4 regions of the Bradyrhizobium sp. Bra64 genome follow, and region 3 is predicted to be linked to each of the others. Evidence: predicted binding sites of a transcription regulator. Region 3 holds the regulator's gene; each other region holds the start of a gene.
The links. Region 3 encodes LexA, which represses DNA repair genes until DNA is damaged. Its sites were predicted from a motif close to TGTTCNNNNTGTGTTCNG; they were not measured.
Positions count from the first base shown of each region.

Region 1 (3,048 bases), on a different contig from region 3:
GGTGCAGGCCGATCGAGGGCTCGTCGAGCACGTAGAGCACGCCGGTCAGGCCCGAGCCGATTTGCGAGGCGAGGCGGATGCGCTGGCTCTCGCCGCCGGACAGCGTGCCGGAGGAGCGGGACAGGGTGAGATAGTTGAGGCCGACGTCGAGCAGGAAGGTGAGTCGCTCGCGGATCTCCTTGAGGATGCGGCCGGCGATCTCGTTCTGCTGCGTGTTCAGCGCCTCCGGCACGGTCTCGAACCATGCACCGGCGCCTTTGACGGACAGCTCCGAGATGTCGCCGATATGCTTGCCGCCGATCTTGACGCAGAGCGCCTCGGGCTTGAGCCGGAAACCGTTGCAGCCGCCGCAGGGCACGTCGTGGAAATATTTCGCCAGCTCCTCGCGCGCCCACTCGCTCTCGGTCTCGCGGTAGCGGCGGTCGATGTTGGTGATGACGCCCTCGAACGGCTTCTTGGTGTCGTAGGAGCGGACCCCGTCCTCGTAGGAGAACTTGATCTCGTCCTCGCCGGAGCCATGCAGGATCGCGTTCTGCGTCTTCTTGGGCAGATCCTTCCATTTGGTGGTCAGCGTGAACTTGTAGTGCTTGCCGAGCGCCGTCAGCGTCTGCGTGTAGTAGGGCGACGACGATTTGGCCCAGGGCGCGATCGCGCCCTTGCCGATCGCGAGCTCCTTGTCGGGGATGACGAGGTCTTCGTCGACATGCTGCTCGACGCCGAGGCCGCCGCAGGCAGGACAGGCGCCGTAGGGGTTGTTGAAGGAGAACAGGCGCGGCTCGATCTCGGGGATGGTGAAACCCGAGACCGGGCAGGCGAACTTTTCCGAGAACAGGATGCGCTCTGGCCCGCTCTTGTCGTGAATCTTCGCGGTCTTCTTTTTCTCTTTCTCTTCCGCGGGAGCGGCCGCCGGCGCGTCGGCGAACTCGACGACGGCAAGGCCTTCGGCCAGCTTCAGCGCGGTCTCGAAGCTCTCGGCGAGGCGCTGGCCGATGTCGGCGCGCACCACGATGCGGTCGACGACGACGTCGATGTCGTGCGGGAACTTCTTGTCCAGCGTCGGCGCTTCCGCCAGTTCATGGAAGGTGCCGTCGATCTTGACGCGCTGAAAGCCCTTCTTGAGCCATTCGGCGAGCTCTTTCCTGTACTCGCCCTTGCGGCCGCGCACGACAGGCGCGAGCAGGTAGAGGCGGGTGCCTTCCGGCAGCGCCAGCACGCGGTCGACCATCTGGGAGACGGTCTGGCTTTCGATCGGAAGGCCCGTGGCCGGCGAATAGGGCACGCCGACGCGGGCCCAGAGCAGGCGCATGTAGTCGTAGATCTCGGTGACGGTGCCGACGGTCGAGCGCGGGTTCTTCGACGTCGTCTTCTGCTCGATCGAGATTGCCGGCGACAGGCCATCGATCTGGTCGACATCAGGCTTCTGCATCATTTCCAGGAACTGGCGCGCATAGGCCGACAGCGATTCGACGTAGCGGCGCTGGCCCTCGGCGTAGATGGTGTCGAATGCGAGCGAGGACTTGCCGGAGCCCGAGAGACCGGTGAACACCACGAGCTTGTCGCGGGGAATCTCGACGTCGACGTTCTTGAGGTTGTGCTCGCGCGCGCCACGGATCGTAATTGCGCGCAGGTGTGATCCCGCGTTCTGTTGTTGGCGCTTCGCCTTGATCACTTCATCCATCCTGGTGGTCCTCAAGGAATCCCAAAGGCGCGCGATCGCGCCAACGTTGAAGGCGCGCTTCGCCCGGAACCGGGATCGGCGCCGATGGGTATGTCAGCGAACGTAGGAAGAACGAGCACGGATTTCCAGTGGGACTTGCGAATCGTCAACGGATTGTTGGCGCGCTGGCGGCATCTGGCAGGAGCACGTGCGCGGAACTGCGCGGGGACCGGCCGGTCAAACAAAAAGGCCGGCGCAAGGCCGGCCTTTCGTAACACGATGGCGTTGGAGGCGAAGATCAGTACTTCGCGACCACCGGGCCCCCGAAGTGATAGTTCACGCCGACCTGCACGGTGTGGAAGTTGAGCGTGCCGGTGGGCAGGGCGCCCGAGAAGTAGCTCTCGCCGCCGAGGCTGCGATAGAGGTACTCGCCCTTGACCGACCACTGCGGCGCGAAGAATGCTTCGATGCCCGCACCGACGGTCCAGCCGGAGTGCCACTTGCTGTCCGAAGCGGTCACGCCGAGCGCGGAGAGGGTGATCTTGTTGTCGATCCAGGCGTAACCACCGGTGCCGTAGAACAGGACGTTGTTGACGGCCCAGCCGAGGCGGCCGCGCACGGTGCCCATCGCGTCGGTCTTCGAGGTCGCGGTTGCGGTCACGACGCCGAAGCCGGGAACGACGGTGGCGCCGGTCGCGGTGGCGCTGACGTCAGCCCAGGCGCCATCGGCCTCGACGCCGAACACTACGTTGCCGGTCTGCCAGTTGTAGCCGGCGGTGCCGCCGACGAAGCCACCCTTCATCTTCGGGTCGCCGGAAGCGTTTTCCCAGGCGCCGCCGCCGACGATACCGAGGTAGAAGCCGGTCCAGTTGTAGACCGAAGCCATAGCCACCGGGGCCTTGGTGTAGGGGCGAGCCGCCAGATCAGCGGCCGAAGCCGGAGCGGCAAGTGCGAACAAACAGGCCGAAGCCAACAAAACCTTCTTCATTTTCGATCTAATCCCAGTCCCAGTTTCTGTTTGTGCCTTCCACGATCGGGAAGGGGTATCGGACGCTCTCGTCCAACTGATGTCGTGCTTACACCAGCAAAGCCGCAAGTTGTGTGTCCCATCAGCCACAGCAGCCTGAAAATGTAGCAAGTGCTGACCTATTGTTCCTCAAGGGGAACAGAAACGAAAGGCCGGCGCGAGGCCGGCCTTCAAGTCTTTGAATGATATCAGTAGGTTCAGTACCTCGCGACGATCTGGCCACCCCAGCGATAGTTCAAGCGGATGAGGCCGATATCGACGTCCTGGCTGATGCGATCTGAGCGTGTGGCAGCGCCAAGCGGCGCGAACAGGAAATTGCCGGAGCCGGTGAAGCCGATGGTGCGGTTACCGAGGAAGATGTGGT
Region 1 covers NZ_JALJRD010000003.1:53,283-56,330, forward strand. The annotation lists gene uvrA (excinuclease ABC subunit UvrA) at 1-1,678, opposite strand, end outside; gene NR187_RS12615 (outer membrane protein) at 1,956-2,645, opposite strand; gene NR187_RS12620 (outer membrane protein) at 2,882-3,048, opposite strand, start outside.
Region 1: uvrA (excinuclease ABC subunit UvrA) is a predicted target of LexA. The motif match lies at 1,775-1,792, and genes of this name have one in related genera.

Region 2 (3,048 bases), on a different contig from region 3:
TAGCCTGTCGCAGGCGATCTCGAAGCGGCGGCCGATGGTCCAGGCCATCGGTCCGGTGCCCTTCATCCGCTCGCCCCATTTCGCATCGTAGTCGCGGCCGCCGCGCATATCGCGGATCAGGGTGAAGACGTGGCGGTAGCGGTCCGGATAGTTGGCCATCAGCCATTCGCGGAAGAGGTCGCGCACCTCCAGCGGCAGCCGCAGCAGCACGTAGGAAGCTTCCTTGACGCCGGCATGGGCGGCGGCATCCAGGATGCGCTCGATCTCGGAGTCGTTCAGCGCGGGGATCACGGGCGCGACCATCACCGTTGTCGGGATGCCGGCCTCGGAGAGTTGCTTCAGCGCCTCCAGCCGCTTCGGCGGCGTCGACGCCCGCGGCTCCATGGTGCGCGCCAGCTTCGGATCGAGCGAGGTGACGGAGATCCCGACCTTGGCGAGGTTGCGCCTGGCCATGCGCGCGAGAATATCGATGTCGCGCACGACCAGCGCCGACTTGGTGACGATGCCGACGGGATGGCCGGCGCGCTCCAGCACCTCGAGAATGCTGCGCATGATTTTGCGCTCGCGCTCGATCGGCTGATAGGGATCGGTGTTGGTGCCGATCGCGATCATCCGCGGCTCGTAGCCGGGCGCCGCAAGCTCCTTCTCGAGCAGCGAAGGCGCCTCGGGCTTCACGAACAGCTTCGACTCGAAGTCGAGCCCCGGGGACAGGCCGAGATAGGCATGGGTCGGCCGCGCGAAGCAATAGACGCAGCCGTGCTCGCAGCCGCGATAGGGATTGATCGAGCGGTCGAAGCCGATGTCGGGGGATTCGTTGCGGGTGATCACCTTGCGCGAGGTGTCGACGCCGACAATGGTCTTGAACGGCGGCAGCTCTTCCAGGCTCTGCCAGCCGTCGTCGAAGGCGACGCGGGCCTCGGCCTCATAGCGGCCGCTGGCGTTGGACTGCGCGCCCCGCCCTCGCCTGCGCTGCTTGTCGATGGCAACAGCGAGCTCGGGAAAATCGGAAAGCGCACCCGCCGGCTCGGAGGGCGCCGTGACCGGCGGGTGCTTGAGAGCATGAGAGGATGCTGGACTCATGAAGCCAAGATAGCACGCCGAAGGAACAAATCAAGAACGTAAACAAAAAACTGCAAAACAACCCCATGCACAGTAGCCGCCTAAATTTGCGGCGGGCGTCCTTGACCTCACGCAACACGCCCGTCGTGTCGATTTCGTTTGATGCAGGCCAGGGATCAATCGCCGCAGATCAATGTTGGTGACAATCGCTGGGTGAAGGTCGGCAAGAACATGACAAATCAACGACAATCGGCCGCGGCGAGCGGCGACCTCGATCTGCTCGATCGCTACTGGCGCGCCGCGAACTACCTCTCCGTCGGGCAAATCTACCTGCTCGACAACCCGCTGCTGCGCGAGCCCTTGCGGCCCGAGCACATCAAGCCGCGTTTGCTCGGCCATTGGGGCACGACGCCCGGCCTGAACTTCATCTACGTCCATCTCAACCGCGCCATCCGCGCGCTGGACCTGAGCGTGCTCTATGTCTGTGGCCCCGGCCATGGCGGGCCGGGCATGGTCGCCAACACCTATCTCGAGGGCAGCTACAGCGAGATCTATCCTGATATCGCGCGCGATACGGACGGGTTGCGCAAGCTGTTCCGGCAGTTCTCCTTCTCCGGCGGCATTCCGAGCCACGTAGCGCCGGAAACGCCGGGGTCGATCCACGAAGGCGGCGAGCTTGGCTACGCGCTGGTGCACGCCTATGGCGCGGCATTCGACAATCCCGACCTGATCGTCGCCTGTGTCGTCGGTGACGGCGAGGCCGAGACCGGCCCGCTCGCGGCCTCCTGGCACTCCAACAAATTCCTCAATCCCGTCCATGACGGCGCGGTGCTGCCGATCCTGCATCTCAACGGCTACAAGATCGCCAACCCGACTGTGCTCGGGCGGATGCGCGACGAAGAAATCCGCGACCTGTTCCGCGGGCTCGGCCACGAGCCGCTATTCGTCGAGGGCGACGATCCCAGGCTGATGCACCAGGCCATGGCCGATGCGCTCGATGTCGCGTTCGCCAGCATCCGCTCGATCCAGCAGCACGCCCGCGACGGCCGCAACAGCGTCGAGCGGCCGCGCTGGCCGATGATCGTGCTGCGCAGCCCGAAGGGCTGGACGGGCCCGAAAGAGGTCGACGGCAAGAAGGTCGAAGGCTTCTGGCGTGCGCATCAGGTGCCGGTCGCAGGCTGCCGCGAGAATCCGGCGCATCTGAAGATCCTCGAAGACTGGATGCGCAGCTACGAGCCGGAAAAGCTGTTCGATGCCGGCGGCGCACTCATCCCCGAGCTCCAGGCACTGGCGCCCGAAGGCATCCGCCGCATGGGCGCCAACCCGCACGCCAATGGCGGCCTCCTGAAGAAGGAGCTGAAGCTGCCGGATTTTCGCAGCTTTGCGGTCGAGGTACCGCAGCCCGGCGCCGTTACCGGCGAAGCAACCCGCGAACTCGGCAAATTCCTGCGTGACGTCATCCGCCTCAACGCCGAGGCGCGTAACTTCCGTATCATGGGCCCGGACGAGACCGCGTCAAACCGGCTGGACGCGCTGTTCGAGGCGACCGAACGCGTCTGGATGGAGCCGATCGAATCCTACGACGTGCATCTCGCGCAGGACGGACGCGTGATGGAAGTCCTGAGCGAGCATCTCTGCCAGGGTTGGCTGGAAGGCTATCTGCTCACGGGCCGGCACGGCTTCTTCTCCTGCTACGAGGCCTTCATCCACATCGTGGATTCCATGTTCAACCAGCACGCCAAATGGCTGAAGGTGACGCGGCATCTGCCGTGGCGGCGCCCGATCGCCTCGCTCAACTATCTGCTGACCTCGCATGTCTGGCGACAGGACCACAACGGCTTCAGCCATCAGGATCCCGGCTTCGTCGACTTCGTCGCCAACAAGAAGGCCGATATCGTCCGCATCTATTTTCCGCCGGATGCCAATACGCTGCTCTGGATCGCCGATCACTGCCTGCGCACCTATGACCGCGTCAACGTGATCGTCGCC
Region 2 covers NZ_JALJRD010000009.1:156,768-159,815, reverse strand. The annotation lists gene NR187_RS24440 (PA0069 family radical SAM protein) at 1-1,080, opposite strand, end outside; gene NR187_RS24435 (phosphoketolase) at 1,291-3,048, shown strand, end outside.
Region 2: NR187_RS24440 (PA0069 family radical SAM protein) is a predicted target of LexA. The motif match lies at 1,102-1,119, and genes of this name have one in related genera.

Region 3 (3,048 bases):
CTACCATCGCGTGCTCACGCGCGACGTCGTCGCGCGGCGCACGCAGCCGCCGCAGGCAATGTCGGCGATGGACGGATACGCGGTGCGCGCGGCCGATGCCGCAACGATCGGTTCGACCCTCGCCGTGATCGGCGAGGTCGCCGCGGGCCGGCCGTTCGCAGGATCGGTCGGCGCCGGCGAGGCCGTGCGGATCTTCACCGGCGGCGTCGTTCCCGATGGCGCGGATGCCGTGGTGATCCAGGAGGACACCGTCGCTGACGGCAAGCGCATCACGATCAAGGAAGCCGCGATCTCCGGCCGGCACATCCGCCCCGCGGGCGTCGATTTCCGCGAGGGCGACGTGCTCCTGCGCAAGGGCAGCCGGCTCACCGAGCGCGACCTCGCGCTCGCCGCCGGGATGAATCACCCCCACCTCGCCGTCAGCCGCCGTCCGAAGATCGCAATCCTCGCCACCGGCGACGAGCTGGTGATGCCGGGCACCACGCCCGGTCACGGCCAGATCGTCTATTCCAACGGCTATGCCCTGCATGCGCTGGCTCGCAGCGAGGGGGCCGAAACCATCGACCTCGGTATTGCCGCCGACACGCTGGAGGCCACCACCGCCGGCATCCGCCGCGCGCGCGCGAGCGGCGCAGACGTCCTCATCACTACCGGCGGCGCATCGGTCGGCGACCACGATCTGGTCCAGCAGGCGCTGAGGGACGAAGCCGTCGCGATGGCCTTCTGGAAGATCGCGATGCGGCCGGGCAAGCCGATGATGCATGGACGGCTCGGCGCGATGGCTGTGATCGGCCTGCCCGGCAATCCCGTGTCGTCCTATGTGTGCGCCTTCCTGTTCATGGTGCCGCTGATTCGCGCGTTGTCGGGCCGGGCCGCAATTCATCATCACCGCGAGCGCGCCGTGCTCGGCCGCGACGTCGGCGCCAACGACCAGCGCGAGGACTATCTGCGCGCACGTCTGGAGCAGCGCGACGACGGCACGCTCGTCGCCCTTCCCGTCAGCCATCAGGATTCTTCGTTGCTTGCGAATCTCGCTGCGGCACAGGCACTTCTCGTGCGCGCACCGTTCGCGCCGAAAGCCGAGGCGGGCTCGCCTTGCGAAGTGTTGCGGCTCCCCGTCTGAGCGTCCCGCCAATGCGCGTTCCGCGAACTTTGCTCTGTTCACGGTAAATTAAGCAGTTGCGGAACATGTATCGAACATATAGTGTCCGTTCATGATTTGTTTCGAGCATGTCGCGGCATATTGCTGAATTCAGCGTCTCGGAATCGAACGACATCAACCGGGGGACTTAGGTCGAGATGTTAACGCGCAAACAATACGAGCTTCTGCGGTTCATCAGTGAACGTCTGAAGGAAAGCGGCGTGCCGCCTTCTTTCGACGAGATGAAGGATGCGCTCGACTTGCGCTCGAAGTCGGGCATCCACCGCCTGATCACGGCGCTCGAGGAGCGCGGGTTCATCCGTCGCCTCCCCAACCGCGCCCGCGCGATCGAAGTCATCAAGCTGCCCGAGCTCCAGGCGGCCGCCGGCAGCCGCCGCGGCTTCACGCCGAGCGTCATCGAGGGCAACCTCGGCAAGGTCCGCGCGAGCTCAAGCCTGTCTGCCGACGAGGGCGAACGTCCCGTTGCCGTGCCGGTAATGGGCCGCATCGCGGCCGGCACGCCGATCGAGGCGTTGCAAACCCGCAGCCATACCATCAGCGTACCGCCTGACATGCTCGGCTCGGGCGAGCATTACGCGCTCGAAGTGCGCGGCGATTCCATGGTCGAGGCCGGCATCCTCGACGGCGACATGGCGCTGATCCAGCGCAACGAGAGTGCCGATACCGGCGACATCGTGGTGGCGCTGATCGACGACGAGGAAGCGACGCTCAAGCGCTTCCGCCGTCGCGGCGCCTCGATCGCGCTCGAGCCCGCCAACGCGGCCTATGAGGTGCGCATCCTGCCGCCCAACAGGGTGAAGATTCAGGGCAAGCTGATCGGCCTGTACCGGAAATACTGATACCGGAAAGTATCCGGCGCATCCGCGCTCGCATGAGCAACGATCGCCATCAACGATTGGAGCGGACGATTGTCCGCTCCCGCTGGGTAGTCTTTCTGGTTTCGCGCAGATTATCCGGCCCCTCCTCCGGCGCTTCATCCTCGGCACGCCGCATGAAGCAGCACCGCTTCGCGGCCTCAGCAGCTCGAGGAAACAGCCATGCGCCAGATCGTCTTGAGCACAGTCGCGGCGGCGCTGATCGCAGTATCAGCGTCGCAAGCCGCCGCACAACCGCCTCGCCCTGTCTGCAAAGGTGGCGGTTAGCGAACGAGCCCGCGCCGGCCGCAATGCAATTGCCTGCCGTCGCAACCGAGCTGGCATTATTCGGGATGGTCGGCCCCCTCAGGGCGCTGACACGCGCCTGCAGAATGCACGGGACGAGGCTTTGTTCCTATTGGATTCGGGAAAGTTAATGTGATCGTGGCCTGCGGATCCCAGCCGCAGATTTGCCTACAACCAAGCAGACCGTTGCGTGCTTGAACTCTGATAGAGGCCTGCGCCTCGATAAGAGACGCGGGTCGCTGTCTTCGCAAGAGGAGCACCCGATGTGTGACTACAGCCTGCATGCCGTCGCGTCGCGCCCCGCCGAAGTCGGCGAGACGATCGTCACGACAACCTTCCGCGGCACCTCCACGCGCGGCTTTGCGTCCGCAGCCGATCCGACAGTTGCCGTCTGCCTGCTGCCGGGAACGGAGCTCGCCTTTGCCGACAACGTCCGCTACGACAATCGCTGGATCTGGACGCGCACCATCAATTCCCGCGTCGGGAAGTTCGGCAAGATCGATCCGCACATTCCCGATCGCCATCATGACGCGATCGAATTCCCCGACGGTAAATACGTGCTGGTAACGCAGCTCGTTGAAGGCCAGCACGCAACCGTGCTGCAACTGCCGGTGACGCAGCAGCCGGCCGGCGAACGCGAGCACAAGCCGCAGATCACTGCCGACAGACAGCCGACGATTACCCGGCTGCCGATCGGCTGAACACGGCCGCTTCCGGCCGCAAGGT
Region 3 covers NZ_JALJRD010000005.1:331,559-334,606, reverse strand. The annotation lists gene glp (gephyrin-like molybdotransferase Glp) at 1-1,123, shown strand, start outside; gene lexA (transcriptional repressor LexA) at 1,300-2,001, shown strand; gene NR187_RS18510 (hypothetical protein) at 2,586-3,023, shown strand.

Region 4 (3,048 bases), on a different contig from region 3:
CGAGCTGCTCACGCTGACCTGGGAGGAATCCGGCGGCCCGCTGGTCGGGATTCCGAAATCCCGCGGCTTCGGTACGCGGAGCCTGCTTGCGAGCGTCGAGTCCCAGCTCGGCGGGCAGGCGCAATTCGATTGGCGCGCCGAAGGCCTGTTGTGCCGCCTGGAGGTGCCGTTGACACGCAAGACTGCCGCGACAACCGCACCCGGCAAATTCGAAGCCGCAGGCTCCGCCGAATTGCAGCGCGCATCCGGTTAGCCGGACGCCGCACTCGTCATGCGCTGCGCCGTCCGCCGGTCGCGCGCGACGCGCCCTTCGAGCCAGGCTTCTGTCCGGGCGAGATCGCGCAGCGCATGTGCATAGCGGCGAGCCGCGCTGCGCTCGGCTCCGCGCGGCAGCTTGCGTGCCTTGCGAAGGATGTCCGCAGCGGCGTTTCGATAGGCCAGCGAGCGGTAAAGAAAGACTACCTTGCCCATATCGGATGTTCCCGTGTTGTGGCGTTCATCCTCGCAGGCCCGGCATGAACGTCGGATGAAGCGGGCAATGACAATTCCTCCATCCGGATGGAACCAGCGGATATCGTCTGCGTTCGTATGCCAGATCGGGATGCAGTTCCCATGCGCGCGAAAAAGTCGTCGGACCTGATCTCTCCCACCGGGCTCATCAAGCTGATGACACATGCGCTGATGGGGGCAGCGCTCGGCCTTGTTTTCGGCCTCGCGCTCATTCTCTCCAATCCGGCCGTCGCCAACCTGCTGAGTCATGGCGGAACCCAGGCCGTCGTAGTGTTCGCCCTCACCCTGGTGACGACGTTCGCGATCGGCGCGACGCTCACCGGCGCCGTATTCATCCTCGTAGAGAACAAGCAATCTTGAAGCACGCGTGAGGGGCGAAATTCTCTTTGTCCGGAACTCCCGCGCCGAATGGCGGTTGGCTGCCTGCGTCAATTTAACTCAGGGAGTTCCCGCGCATGAAGTCGACCAAGCTCGCCCTCGCAATGATGTTGGCAACCGGCCTCGCCGCGGCGCCGTTCGCAGTGCAGGCCAAATCGCACAAGGCGAAACATGGATCCTCGATGTCATCGTCGTCGCAGACCACGGGCGCCAACACGAAATCCAGCGGTGCTGCCAATCCCTCGAGCCAAGGCAATGTCGGCCCGGGCACCAATCAGGCCGGCAGTGTGAACACGCCGAGCAGCTCGAAATAAGTGGATTCGCAACCGAGAAGGCCCCGCCACGGCGGGGCTTTCTTGTCACCGTGAAGCACGGCGTTCCTGTCGGCATCCGACATCGATGATCGCCACGCGAATCGAGCGTGCGCACGCTTTTGCTGCGTCGGATGTCAGGGAGCGTCCGAAGAACATGCCTTGACGAGGTGTTCGAGCCTGGCCCGCTTGCGCGCGATCAACAATTGGGCCGCAGCATCGTCGAGCGCCTCGCGCCGCAACTGCCGGATCGCGGAGCCCAGTTCGAGAATTTCGGCGCGTAATTTCAGAATCCGGTAGGCGTCCGGGTCTTCCTCCACCGCGCGCTCCCAAAATTCTCAGCGGCGCGCGATTACGCGCAGGGGGTTGCCTGATGTCTTCGCGGAACGAACGCGTACCCTGTCGCGGACATTCGGCAGGACATCGCCGCCACCTGCAGCCTTCCATTCGCCAATCAGCAGGTTGATTTTCCGGCGCAGATCCATCTGCGCCGAGGCCTTCTCTGCGCAGTCGCGATCGCGGTCGACCAGCTCGCGCACGGACGCCTCGACATCGGCCATCTCTAGCCTCAAGGCGCTGATTTTGCGTCGAATTTCATTAATTCTGTTGTCCATGGCTTGTTAGAACAAAATAAGAACATATAGTCAAGCCACGATTTCAGGACGGAGACGCGACATGCAGGTTCAGGGTAAATACGACGCCAGGGCTTTCCTCGCCGAGCAGATGACCAGGGCGCAAGGCCTCAGGCTGAAACGGCTGAGCGAGGAGGCGTATCAACCCGCGCAATATGCGCGGGGTCTGTCCTTCGGCGAGGCGGCACGGCGCATCCAGGTGCTGGAAGCCGAGATCGAATTGGCGAATTCCTTCTAGGCTGCATCGCGCATCCGGAACGCTGCCTGCCCGGTTTCGGAACCATGCCATTCCCGGATGGTTCTCCTCGGCCAAAGGGAGAACAATGCATGGCGCGCAAGGCAAAGAAACGCCGCTACTCACGTAGCTCCGGCAGCGATGTCGAAAGCGAGATGCGACGCTACAAGAAGGGCACCGCAAAGAGCGGGCCCGGCGGTCGTGGCGGACGCGTGAAGAACCGCAAGCAGGCGATCGCGATCGGACTGTCGAAGGCGCGCAAGAAAGGCAAGAAGGTCCCGAAGAAGGCCTCGAAGCAGAAGACTGCCAGGAAAACTGCCAAGAAGACATCCAATAAGACTTCGAAGAATACTTCGAAGCCGAAGCGCAAATCCTCCAAACGGTCGCGCTGACTCTGTCAGATCATGCTGCCAGGCATGAAGCAGCGGATCGCAATGCCGAACGCGGTTTTCACCGGCCACACCATTGTGCGGCCGGCCCGGTTCGGCTCAGTGATCACGGCTTCGTCCGGTACCTCCACCCACTCGCCGTCGAGCCGCACGCGATAGTGCCCGTTGTGCGATTCCCAGTCGGGATCGGCGACGGCAAATCCATCCGCGTCCGAGCAGCACGGACCGAGATGGCTGCGCAGGCTGTCGAACCACGGCTTGAGGGGTGAGTCCGCGTAGCGGCCGTCGTCACGCCCGAGCGCGTTTCCGCCCCACAGCACGAACGGCGCCACGAGCAGCGCACTCCTCAGCGAGACCTTCAATCGATCCATGTCGGCACCGATCAAATGCGAACCACCGGCCGGCTCCACGAGGCGGCGGGAGGTTCCACGCTTTGCAACCGCTCGGCGGCTTCGTTGCCGCCGAGTCCTTGCACCATCTCGAAACTGTGGTGTGCGAACACGGCTTTTTCGGACGAACCGGGTCATCATCGCTGCCGTTAACGAGAATGTTATCTGCGGGCGCCCGGTCATCCTGAAGGCGAACGAGAGAAA
Region 4 covers NZ_JALJRD010000002.1:1,012,476-1,015,523, forward strand. The annotation lists gene NR187_RS12195 (HWE histidine kinase domain-containing protein) at 1-253, shown strand, start outside; gene NR187_RS12200 (hypothetical protein) at 250-471, opposite strand; gene NR187_RS12205 (hypothetical protein) at 613-870, shown strand; gene NR187_RS12210 (hypothetical protein) at 966-1,202, shown strand; gene NR187_RS12215 (hypothetical protein) at 1,337-1,519, opposite strand; gene NR187_RS12220 (hypothetical protein) at 1,538-1,759, opposite strand; gene NR187_RS12225 (DUF3072 domain-containing protein) at 1,875-2,069, shown strand; gene NR187_RS12230 (DUF6496 domain-containing protein) at 2,159-2,458, shown strand; gene NR187_RS12235 (hypothetical protein) at 2,464-2,826, opposite strand.
Region 4: NR187_RS12225 (DUF3072 domain-containing protein) is a predicted target of LexA. The motif match lies at 1,821-1,838, and genes of this name have one in related genera.